2 linked regions of the Variovorax paradoxus genome follow. The protein of the gene in region 1 interacts with the protein of each later gene in a pairwise test. Links are inferred from orthologs where the notes say so. Each region holds a gene or a part of one and is shown on either strand. Other genes may lie near its edges. The genes, in order: GOQ09_RS24520 and GOQ09_RS02240.

Region 1 (6,079 bases):
GAAGCGGCGCTGAACCGCACCGCCAAGGAATACAGCCGCTACGGCTCGACCACGCACAAGCAGGTGTACATCTACGGCGGCCTCGACCGCTCGCCGACGGAGTTCGTGCGCAACTTCGGCATGGCGTGGGGCATGGGCGGATGGCTGCTGTTCCCGTTCTTGCAGAAGCTGGGAGATGAAGGTGTGCAGCGTTTGAAGGCGCGGGTCGTCGCTGAATTGAAGACGACGTTCGCGAGCCGGTACACGCGGGAAGTCTCTTTGCTCGAGGCGCTGCAGCTGGATGCCATTGGGGTGTATGGCAAGCAGGCGACGGGGGAGAAGTTCTTGTTGAATCCGAACAAGGGTGTGGCTGCGTAGGCGCTGCTGCCCTCACCCCAGCCCTCTCCCGGAGGGAGAGGGAGCAACACACAGCCCCGCTCCGCCTTGTCCCCTCTCCCTCTGGGAGAGGGTTAGGGTGAGGGCTCTGTGCCTTCGACAGAGCGCGGCGTCAACGAGCTAAACCACCAACCGATACCCCACCGCAGTCTCCGTCAGCAGATGCCGCGGCTGCGCCGGGTCCGCTTCCAGCTTCTGCCGCAGATGCCCCATGTAGATGCGCAGGTAATGGCTCTGGTCCGTGTGCGACGGACCCCATACCTCGCGCAGCAGCTGGCGCTGCGTGAGCACGCGGCCTGCGTTGGCAACCAGCACGGACAGCAGCCGGTACTCGGTAGGCGTCAGGTGCACTTCAACCCCGGCGCGGCGCACGATGCGCGCGGCGCGGTCGAGTTCGACCTCGCCGAAGCGGAAGACCGCTTCCGCCGGTTCTTCGCTTCCGCCCGCCGCACGCGGGCGACGCAGGTTGGCGCGCACGCGCGCCAGCAGTTCGCCAGTGCCGAAGGGCTTCGTCAGGTAATCATCGGCGCCTGCATCCAGCGCTGCGATCTTGTCGGCCTCGTCCGTGCGGGCCGACAGCACGATGATCGGCACCGCCGACCAGCCGCGCACATCCCGAATCAACGACACGCCGTCGCCGTCGGGCAGGCCGAGGTCGAGCACCAGCAGGTCGGGCTGACGCGTGCCGGCCGCAGCCAGGCCGTCGCGCAGCGTGCCGGCCTCATGCACCAGCCAGCCCTCGGCCTCGAGCGCGCCGCGCACAAAGCGGCGGATCTGCGGCTCGTCTTCGATCACGATGGCGGTGGGGGATGGCATGGCTTCAGAGTTGGGCTTCGGCCGGTTCGGGCGGCTCGCGGCGTGGCAGGGTGACGGTGAATTCTGCACCGCCGCCCAGCGCATTGGCCGCCGTGATCTCGCCGCCGTGCGCACTCACCACCGCGCGGCAGATCGCAAGGCCCAGCCCCACGCCCGGCGTGGCCGATTCGGACTCACCGCGCGTGAACTTGTCGAACAGCTTCTGCTCACGGCCCAGCAACGCGGCGGGCAGGCCGGGGCCGTGGTCGCGCACCGTGAGCACCAGCGTGCCGGGCTCGGCGCGCGCGCCCACGACGATGGGCGGGGCGCCGTATTTGGTGGCGTTCTCCAGCAGGTTGACGAGCACGCGCTCGATCAGCACCGCGTCGAATTCGACCAGCGGCAGGTCCGCATCGAGCGCGGTCTGCACGACGGCGCCGCCCAGCGAGGTGCGCGCCGCACGGATCGACGAGCCCACGACCTCCTCGACCGATTGCCAGTCGCGCCGCAGGTTCACCGCACCCCCGGCGATGCCGCTTTCGAGCCGCGCCATGTCCAGCAGGTTGTTGACCAGCGCATGCAGCTCGTGCGCCTGCGCGACGATGGCACGCGCCGCGTTGCCGTGCTCCTCGGGCGGCAGCGTCTGCAGAGATTCGGCCAGCGCGATCAGCGCGGTGAGCGGCGTGCGCACGTCGTGCGAGATCGCGCCGAGCAGCGCATTGCGCAGCCGCTCCGACTCCATCTCGACCACGGCCTGCTGCGCCACTTCGACGTAGTGCACGCGCTCCAGTGCGATCGCGATCTGCCGCGCGAGCGTTTCGAGCTGCTGCGCCTGCTCCGGAATCACCAGCCAGCGCGGCTGCGCGGGCGACAGCGCGAGCACGCCGCGCACGCGCATCGGCGCCTGCAGCGGCACGTAGTGCCACGGCTGCGCTGCCAGCGTGGCGGTCGCAAGGCCCGCGGGCTGGCCGTGGCGAAAGGCCCAATCGGCCACCTGTGCATCGAAACCCTCGGGTGGCTCCTTCGGCAGCACCAACTGGTCGGCCGGGTCCGTCACCAGCACCAGCGCATGGCCGCCGAAGTGGCCCTGCACGGCGGCGGCACCGAGCGTGACGACCTGCGTGCTCTCCAGCGCCGCAGAGAGTTCGCGCGTGAGCTCGAACAGCGAGCGCGCACGCCGTTCGCGGCTGGTCGATACGCCGGCCGCAAAGCGCAGCCCCGCAGTGAGCTGCCCCACCAGCAGCCCGACGCCCAGCATGATCGCGAAGGTCAGCACGTACTGCACGTCGCTCACCGCAAACGAAAGCTGCGGCGGCACGAAGAAATAGTCGAAGGCCGCGACGTTGAGCAGCGCCGCCAGCGCCGAGGGTCCTCGCCCGAAGCGCATCGCGACCCCGACCACGCCTAGCAGGAACAGCATCACGATGTTCGCGAGTTCGAGCACGCCGGCCAGCGGCGTGCAGGCCAGCGTGAGCGCCACGCTGGTGGCCATGGCCCAGGCGTAGCCGGGCCAGTGGATGGGCGCGTTCTCGTGATCGTCGTCGTCGGCACGCGGTATGTTGAACGGCGTGCGCCCCAGGCGGCGCGCGCTGTCGACGCGGCCGACCTCCATGATGTCGAGCGCCGGCGCGCGTTGCGCCAGCGCGCGCGGCAGCGGCACCGCCGCGGCGGGCAACCAGCGGCGCCAGCCGCTCGCGGGCTCCGAACGCCCCATCACGAGCGTGGCGCAGTTGAGCCTGCGGGCCTGCTCGGAAAGTTGCTCGGCCACGTCGGAACCGGTGAGCACCGCGGTGGCCGCGCCCAGTTCCTCGGCGAGCTTGAGCACCGCGAGAATGCGGTCGCGCTCTTCGGCGGCCAGGCGCTGCAGCCGCGGCGTCTCGACGTAGGCCGCGTGCCAGCGCACGTTCAGCTGGCCCGCAAGCCGCGCCGCGGTGCGCACCGTCTGCGCCGCACCCTCGTGCGGACCGACGCACGCGAGGATCGCGCCCGAGGTGTTCCAGGCCTGCAGCGCGCCGCCATTTCCATCTTTTCCATTGCGGCCGGCCGCTCCCGACTGCTCGACCCGCCAGCCGCGCACATCGTCTTCCACATGCTCGGCGGTGCGGCGCAGCGCAATTTCGCGCAGCGCAATCAGGTTGCCCTTGCGGAAGAAGTTCTGCGCGGCGCGTTCGGCCTGCTGCGGCAGGTACACCTTGCCGGCCGCGAGCCGTGCCGTGAGCTCGTCGGGCGTGACGTCGACCAGCACCACCTCGTCGGCCTCGTCGAGCACGGTGTCGGGCACCGTCTCATGCACGCGCACGCCGGTGATCGCGCCGACGGTGCCGTTGAGGCTCTCCAGGTGCTGCACGTTGAGCGCCGACCACACCTCGATGCCCGCGGTCAGCAGCTCCTGCACGTCCTGCCAGCGCTTGGCGTGGCGCGAGCCGGGCGCGTTGGTGTGGGCGAGTTCGTCGACCAGCAGCACGGCGGGCTTGCGCGCGAGGGCGGCGTCGAGATCGAACTCGGCCAGCGTGCGGCCGCGGTAGTCCAGTTCGCGCATCGGCAGGGTGTCGAGCCCCGCGAGCAGCGCGGCGGTTTCGCTGCGGCCGTGGGTTTCGACCACGCCGATGAGCACGTCGCGCCCCGCGGCGCGCTCGCGCTGGGCGGCGCTAAGCATCGCCCAGGTCTTGCCCACGCCCGCGCTGGCACCGAAGTAGATGCGCAGCTTGCCGCGAAGCGCACGCGCCTCGTCGTTGCGCAATTGCGCAAGCAGGGCGTCGGGGTCGGGGCGGGTGTCGGGCATGGATGGCTGCGCAGGTTAGCGCATCGGGCCGCGCTTGCGGCGCCTGGTCTCGTGCCGCCGCGCCGTGCGCGAGAGCACCCACCAGGCAAAGCCCAGCGGCACGAAGAGCGCCACGAGCGCCAGCAGTATGTGGAAAAGGTCAGTGACCATCGCGCAGGCCGCAGCGGGCCAGGTGCTCGCGCCAGCTCACGAGCCGGCCGATCTCGCCCGAGGGCACGCACTCGATCAGGCGGTGCAGCACCTCGGCGTAGCTCGCGATGGGCAGGCGGACCATCAGGCGCACGCAGGGCGCATCGCTCTCTTGCGAGCAGAGGGCGTGCAGCAACGGCTCGCAGCGCACCACGCCCGCATCGGGGCAGCCCGCGATGCTGCGGCGCACGCGCAGCGCGTCGGCGCAGCAGACGGTGACGTCGAGCACGTAGAACGAGCCCGTGGCGGTCACAGGCGCGTGCATTCGCAACGTGCCGGGGTGTTCACGGTAAGCGGCATAGGCCATGGTTTTTCTCCTCAACGCATCGAAGCATCGAGCGCGAGATTCAGTGCGAGAACGTTGACGCGAGATTCACCAAGCACACCCCAGAGAGCGCCTTGCGTGTTCTTTTCGATCAGCGCATTGATCTGTTCGACCGGCACCCCGCGCACGCGCGCGACGCGGGCCGCCTGGTACTGCGCTGCGGCGGGGCTGATGTCGGGATCGAGTCCGCTGGATGAAGCCGTGACAAGGTCGACCGGCACCGGCGCGGTGTTGCCCGGGTCCGCGGCGTGAAGGGCTTCGACACGGGCCTTGACCGCATCGGCCAGCGCCGGATTGAGCGGGCCGAGGTTCGAGCCGCCCGAAGCGCTCGCGTTGTAGGGCCGCGGCGCGGTGGCGGAGGGCCGGCCCCAGAAGTGCTTCGGGTCGCTGAAGTTCTGGCCGATGAGACTGGAGCCCACGACGGTTCCGCCCTGCACGACCAGGCTGCCCGCGGCCTGCGAAGGAAACAGCGCCTTGGCGGCGCCAGTCACGGCCAATGGGTAGACCAGGCCGGTGAGCGCACTCAGGAGCGTGAAGAGCACGAGCGCGGGACGAACGATGTTGTTCATGATGAAGAACTCCTCAGACGAGATGGACGGCCACGAGCAGCCAGTCGATCAACTTGATGCCGATGAAGGGAACGAGCAGGCCGCCAAGCCCGTAGATGGCCAGATTGCGGCGCAACAGCGCGGCCGCACCCACCGGCCGGTAGCGCACGCCCTTGAGCGCGAGCGGAATCAGGAACACGATGACCAGCGCGTTGAAGACCACCGCCGACAAGATGGCCGATGACGGGCTCGCGAGGCGCATCACATTGAGCGCACCCAGCTGCGGATAGGTCGAGACGAAGATGGCCGGAATGATCGCGAAGTACTTCGCCACGTCGTTGGCGATCGAGAAGGTGGTGAGCGAGCCGCGCGTCATGAGCAGCGCCTTGCCGGTCTCCACCACCTCCAGCAGCTTGGTCGGGTTCGAATCCAGGTCGACCATGTTGCCGGCCTCCTTGGCGGCCTGCGTGCCGCTGCCCATGGCCACCGCAACGTCGGCTTGCGCAAGCGCGGGGGCGTCGTTGGTGCCGTCACCGGTCATCGCGACGAGCCGGCCTTCGGACTGGTACTTGCGGATCAGCGCCAGCTTGTCCTCCGGCGTGGCTTCGGCCAGGAAGTCGTCCACGCCCGCCTCGGCCGCGATGGCCGCAGCCGTGAGCTTGTTGTCGCCGGTGATCATCACCGTCTTGATGCCCATGCGGCGCAGCTCGGCAAAACGCTCCTTGATGCCGGTCTTGACGATGTCCTTGAGCTCGACCACGCCGAGCACGCGGTTGCCTTCGGACACGGCCAGCGGCGTGCTGCCGCGGCGCGCGGTTTCCTCGGCGGCGCGCAACATCTCGGCCGGCACGCTGCCGCCCAGCGATTCGACATGCCGGCGGATCGCGTCGACGGCGCCCTTGCGCAGCAGCACGACGTCGGAATCGAGGCTGTTGGGAGCAGCCGGCAGGTCGGCACCGCTCATGCGGGTCTGCGCGGTGAACTGCACGAAGCGTGCGCCTTCTGCCGCCGTGGCTTCAAGACCGTCGCGGCGCGCCAGTTCGACGATGCTGCGGCCTTCGGGCG
Region 2 (5,587 bases), 4.8 Mb from region 1 along the record:
GACATACAGTAAAGTCGCGGTCATGCAGACTGCTGCGCTCCCTGTTTTTTCCGCCGCCGGTGCCACGCAGGCCGACCGCCTGGCCGCCGCGCTTGGCACCCTCAACGACGAGCAGCGCGCCGCGGTCGAGCACGGCGTCGGCACCCTGGTCGGCCGCGACGAGCGTCCGCTGCTGGTGATTGCCGGTGCGGGCTCCGGCAAGACCAGCACCCTGGCGCACCGCGTGGCGCACCTGATTGCCGGCGGCGTCGATCCGCAGCGCCTGCTGCTCCTGACCTTCTCGCGCCGCGCCGCGCAGGAAATGGAACGCCGCGCCGGCCAGGTGCTGGCGCGCGTGCTGGGGCTCAAATCCGAAAAGCCGCCGGCGCTGCCATGGGCCGGCACTTTCCACGGCATCGGCGCGCGCCTGCTGCGCGAATACGCAGCGCACATCGGCTTGAATGACAACTTCACCATTCACGACCGGGGCGACGCCGAAGACCTGATGGGCCTGGTGCGCCACGAGCTCGGCCTGTCGACGAGCGTGAACCGTTTTCCGCGCAAGGGCACCTGCCTTTCGATTTACTCGCGCTGCGTCAACACGCGGGCGCCGCTGGCCCAGGTGCTGTCCGAAGCCTTTCCGTGGTGCGCCGAGTGGGAAGCCGAGCTCAAGCGCCTTTTCGGCGCCTACGTTGAAGCCAAGCAGCAGCAGAACGTGCTCGACTACGACGACCTGTTGCTCTACTGGGCCGGAATGGTGGCCGAGCCCGCGTTGGCCGGCATGATCGGCGCGCGCTTCGACCACGTATTGGTCGATGAATACCAGGACACCAACCTGCTCCAGGCCTCGATCCTTCTCGCGCTCAAGCCCGACGGACGCGGCGTGACAGTGGTGGGCGACGATGCGCAGTCGATCTACTCTTTCCGGGGCGCAACGGTCCGTAACATCCTCGACTTTCCCTCGCAGTTTTCGCAGGCTGCGCGCGTCGTCACGCTGGAGCGCAACTACCGCTCGACGCAGCCGATCCTCGACGTCTCGAACCGGGTCATTGCCCAAGCCGCCGAACGGCATGCCAAGACGCTCTGGACCGACAAGCCATCCGCCGGCCGGCCGCAGCTGGTGCTGGTGCCCGACGAGGCGCAGCAGGCGGTGTGGGTGGCCGACAAGGTGCTGGAGCACCGCGAAGGCGGCCTTGCGCTCAAGTCGCAAGCGGTGCTTTTTCGAACCTCCACGCACAGCGCGCCGCTCGAGCTCGAATTGGCGCGCCGCAACATTCCGTTCGTGAAATACGGCGGCCTCAAGTTCCTCGAGGCCTCGCATGTCAAAGACCTGCTCGCGGTGCTGCGCTTCGCCGAAAACCCGCGCGGGCGCATGGCGGGCTTTCGCGTGACGCAGCTCATTCCGGGCATCGGGCCCGCCACCGGCGCGCGGCTGCTCGACGCCATGGATCAGGCGGCCGACCCGGCCGCGGCGGTGCGCGACTTCGTGCCGCCGGCCGCGGCGCGTGCCGAATGGGCGGTGTTCGCCGAAGCCTATGCCGCGCTGCGTGCGCCCTCGCTGCCATGGCCCGCCGACGTGGACTTGGCGGTTCGCTGGTACTTGCCGCACCTGGAGCGGCTCTATGACGATCCCTCGGGCGTGCGGCGTGGCGACGTCGAACAACTTGCGCGGCTTGCGGGGGGCTACGGCTCGCGCGAGCGCTTCCTGACCGAGCTCACGCTCGATCCGCCCGAAGCCACGAGCGACCGGCCCGGCCCGCCGCTGCTCGACGAGGATTACCTCATTCTCTCGACCATCCATTCGGCCAAGGGGCAGGAGTGGAACTCGGTGCATGTGCTCAACGTGGTCGACGGCTGCCTGCCGGCCGACGTGGCGCAGGGCGCGCACGAGCTCGAGGAGGAGCGGCGCCTGCTCTATGTGGCGATGACCCGCGCGCGCGACCACCTGCATTTGCTGGTGCCGCAGCGCTTCTACGTCACGCAGCAGGCCGTGCGCGGCGACCGGCACCTCTATGCCAACCGCACGCGCTTCATCTCCGACCGCGATCTTGCGGGCTTCGAGCAGCAGACCTGGCCGCCCCCGCCGGAGCGCCCACCCGCCGTGCCGCCGCCCGCCGCGGTCATCGACCTGCGCAACCGCATGCGCGCGGCCTGGAACTGAACAAGGCCCGCCCGCTGAAACCGGGGCAAGAACGCAGCGCGACCCCCCGGGCAACTCAGGTATTGCAATACCGTGACAGCTTGGGCATAGTGAATCGACCTTCTCCTCTTTCTCTTCTTCTCTTTCTCTCCCCCGCACCCATTTCATCTGTATGTCGCCGGCCACGCTTCATTCCGGAGTGCTGGCCATTTCCCCAACCGTCAATTCCAGGAGGTCTTTCATGAATTTGACGATCAGCGGTCATCACCTCGACGTCACACCTGCCTTGCGCACTTACGTCACGAGCAAGCTGGACCGGATCACCCGGCATTTCGACCAGGTGGTCGATGTCAAGGTGATCCTTACGGTGGAAAAGCAGAAGGAAAAGGAACGCCGGCAAAAGGCGGAATGCAACATTCACGTCAAGGGCAATGACATGTTCGCGGAATCGAGCCACGCTGATCTCTACGCCGCGGTCGATGAGCTGGTCGACAAGCTCGACCGGCAAGTGGTGCGCCACAAGGACCGCCTGCAAGACCACCATCACGCGGCGCCCAAGCGCGTGATGTAAGGCAGGGCCCCGGCTGGGGCCGGCCTGCACCAAGCCGCCTTCGGGCGGCTTTTGCTTTTTATTACGTCTTTTCGGCCCTTGATCCACGGGCGCTTGGGCAACATGTAGATAAAAAGTAAGTAACCGGACTGGGGGTTTTTACCAAGCAGGTGCATAATCGCCCCCGCCCCGCACCCACCATGAATCGCCTCGCGTCCATCCTGCCGCCCGCTCAAGTCCTCGTGAGCGTCGACGCTACGAGCAAGAAGCGTGCTTTCGAAGAAGCAGGCTTGTTGTTCGAGAGCCTTCACGGCCTGGGCCGTGCCCTGATCACCGATAGCCTGTTTGCGCGCGAGCGTCTGGGCTCCACCGGGCTCGGCCACGGGGTTGCCATTCCGCATGGCCGCATCAAGGGCCTGAAGGCTCCCATGGCCGCCGTCTTCCAGTTGGCAAACCCGATCGGGTTCGACGCGCCGGATGAGCAGCCCGTCGGCCTGCTCATCTTTCTGCTGGTGCCCGAGGCGGCCACCCAGAAGCATCTTGAAATCCTGTCCGAGATTGCCGAGCTGCTGAGCGACGCCGGCCTGCGCGAGCAGATCAAGTCGAGCACCGACGCAGCCGCGCTGCACGGGCTCATTGCCGGCTGGCAGTCCACGCAAGTCGCGTAGAGGTGCTTCCCGCACCCTTCAGTGGCCGCAGCAGCGGCCCCGCAGCGCCGGTTCCGGGTTATTCTGGCCTGCTCCAACACTAGGCGCTGAGCGCCATCTCCCGCACGCATGAAGCCGACCGTCATCAGCGCCGATGCCATGTTCGAGGAATTCCGCGGGTCGCTCCGCTGGGAGTGGCTCGCAGGGCTCGGCGCCTCCGAACGCCAATTCGACCCCGAAGTCATCAGCCGCGCCCAGTCGGCGGCCGACCTGGTCGGTTACCTCAACTACATCCACCCGTACCGCGTGCAGATCCTGGGCGCCCGCGAGGTGGCCTACCTGACGCGCGGCAGCCAGGAAGACTGCGCCCGGCGCATCGCCCGCATCGTCACGCTCGAGCCGCCCATGCTGGTGCTGGCCGACGGACAGGTCGCGCCGGACGAGTTGCTATCGATTTGCGAGCGCGCCCAGCTGCCGCTGTTTGCCACCCGCGAATCGTCGGCCTTCGTGATCGACCTGCTGCGGGCCTACCTGTCCAAGCATTTCGCCGAGCGCACCTCGATGCACGGCGTGTTCATGGACATTCTGGGCATGGGCGTGATGATCACGGGCGAATCGGGGCTCGGCAAAAGCGAGCTCGGGCTGGAGCTGATTTCGCGCGGCAACGGCCTGGTCGCCGACGATGCGGTCGATCTTTACCGCATCAACCAGAACACCATTGAAGGGCGCTGCCCCGACCTGCTGCTGAACCTGCTGGAAGTGCGCGGCATCGGCCTGCTGGACATCCGCGCGATCTTCGGCGAGACGGCGGTGCGCCGGAAGATGCGGCTCAAGCTCATCGTGCACCTGGTGCGGCGCGACAGCTTCGAGCGAGACTACGAGCGCATGCCCTCGGCGCCGCTCACGCAGGACGTGCTGGGCATTCCGGTGCGCAAGGTCATCATCCAAGTGGTGGCCGGCCGCAACATCGCCGTGCTGGTCGAAGCCGCCGTGCGCAATTCAATCTTGCAGCTGCGCGGCATCGACACCTATGCCGACTTTGTCGCGCGCCACCACAAGGCCATGGAAAGCGGCCGCGACGGGGATTGACCGGCTACCGCTTATTGACGCAATCGCCGCAGAGGCCGTAAAGCGACATCGCATGGTCCTGCAGGATCCAGCCCTTGTCCTTGGCAATCATCTGCTGGCGGCGCTCGATCTCGGCGTCATAGAACTCCTCCACCTTGCCGCATGAAGTGCAGATCAGGTGGTCGTGGTGCGTGCCCTCGTTGAGCTCGTACACCGCCTTGCCGCTCTCGAAGTGGCTGCGCTCGAGGATGCCGGCCTGTTCGAACTGCGTCAGCACGCGGTAGACGGTGGCCAGGCCGATGTCGGAGTGCTCGTTCAAAAGCACGCGAAACACGTCTTCGGCCGTCATGTGGCGCTGGCTGCCGGTCTGGAAGATCTCCAGGATCTTCAGGCGTGGCAGTGTGGCCTTGAGGCCGGTATTCTTGAGTTCGTCGATATTGGCCATGATGGTTCCTGCCCAGTGCTGCGGTCAGGTCCCCAAGGGGCCAGCCGCTACAATGGCCGATCATATCGCTACCCTCTTTTCTCCCATGCCTGCCATTCTCCAACGCCGTCCCTGGCTGCTGGCCGCGGCCGTCGCAGCGACGTTCTGCCTCAGCGCCTGCAGCGGTTTCAGCGATCGCACGCGGGGTGCGCTTGCGGCCATCACGCCCTACAAGGTCGAAGTGGTCCAGGGCAATTTCGTGTCCAAGGAACAGGTCGAGGCGCTCAAGCCCGGCATGTCGCGCCAGCAAGTGCGTGAAATCCTCGGCACTTCTCTCCTGACCGACGTTTTCCACAAGGACCGCTGGGACTACGTCTTCACCATCAAGCGCCAGGGCGTCGATCCGCAGGAGCGCCGTCTCACGGTCTTCTTCAAGGGCGAGCTGCTCGACCGTTTCGAGGGCGACTCGATGCCCAGCGAAGAAGAATTCGTCGCCACGCTTGACACCCGCAAGAAGAGCGGCAAGGTTCCGCCGCTCGAGGCGTCGGAAGAAGAGCTGAAGAAATTCGCCCCCAAGGAAGACAGCAGCAAGAAGGCCGAGGCCACCGCTGCTGCCCCCAACCTGCCGCCGCTGCCGGCGGCGTATCCCCCGCTCGAAGCGGCGCGCTGAGCACGCGTCAACCAGCGAGGGCGGGCGCACCCGCCGGGTCAGGCGGGCGCGTGCCGGTCTCCATGCCCTATTTCGAAGGCTGAACCTGCGTGACTGAATCCATTTCTTC

Evidence for each region.
Region 2: the proteins of GOQ09_RS24520 (region 1) and GOQ09_RS02240 interact in binary tests that used the Escherichia coli proteins (3 or more experiments, as listed by UniProt). The link is inferred for Variovorax paradoxus from one-to-one orthologs.

What each region holds. Positions count from the first base shown.
Region 1 is NZ_CP046622.1:5,250,905-5,256,983, forward strand. The notes cover bases 996-4,317. They hold GOQ09_RS24520 (DUF4118 domain-containing protein), read right to left. Parts: upstream 3,953-4,317; coding sequence 1,196-3,952; downstream 996-1,195. Other genes in these bases: kdpE (two-component system response regulator KdpE), read right to left, coding at 996-1,191; GOQ09_RS26530 (hypothetical protein), read right to left, coding at 3,968-4,102; GOQ09_RS24525 (hypothetical protein), read right to left, coding at 4,092-4,317. In the rest of the region: GOQ09_RS24510 (zinc-binding dehydrogenase), read left to right, coding at 1-357; more of kdpE, read right to left, coding at 496-995; more of GOQ09_RS24525, read right to left, coding at 4,318-4,448; potassium-transporting ATPase subunit KdpC, read right to left, coding at 4,460-5,035; potassium-transporting ATPase subunit KdpB, read right to left, coding at 5,049-6,079. UniProt on the Escherichia coli protein: Member of the two-component regulatory system KdpD/KdpE involved in the regulation of the kdp operon. KdpD may function as a membrane-associated protein kinase that phosphorylates KdpE in response to environmental signals.
Region 2 is NZ_CP046622.1:474,122-479,708, forward strand. The notes cover bases 1,774-4,603. They hold GOQ09_RS02240 (PTS sugar transporter subunit IIA), read left to right. Parts: upstream 1,774-2,869; coding sequence 2,870-3,337; downstream 3,338-4,603. Other genes in these bases: GOQ09_RS02230 (ATP-dependent helicase), read left to right, coding at 1,774-2,140; hpf (ribosome hibernation-promoting factor, HPF/YfiA family), read left to right, coding at 2,361-2,690; hprK (HPr(Ser) kinase/phosphatase), read left to right, coding at 3,446-4,405; fur (ferric iron uptake transcriptional regulator), read right to left, coding at 4,410-4,603. In the rest of the region: more of GOQ09_RS02230, read left to right, coding at 23-1,773; more of fur, read right to left, coding at 4,604-4,829; GOQ09_RS02255 (outer membrane protein assembly factor BamE), read left to right, coding at 4,915-5,478. UniProt on the Escherichia coli protein: Seems to have a role in regulating nitrogen assimilation.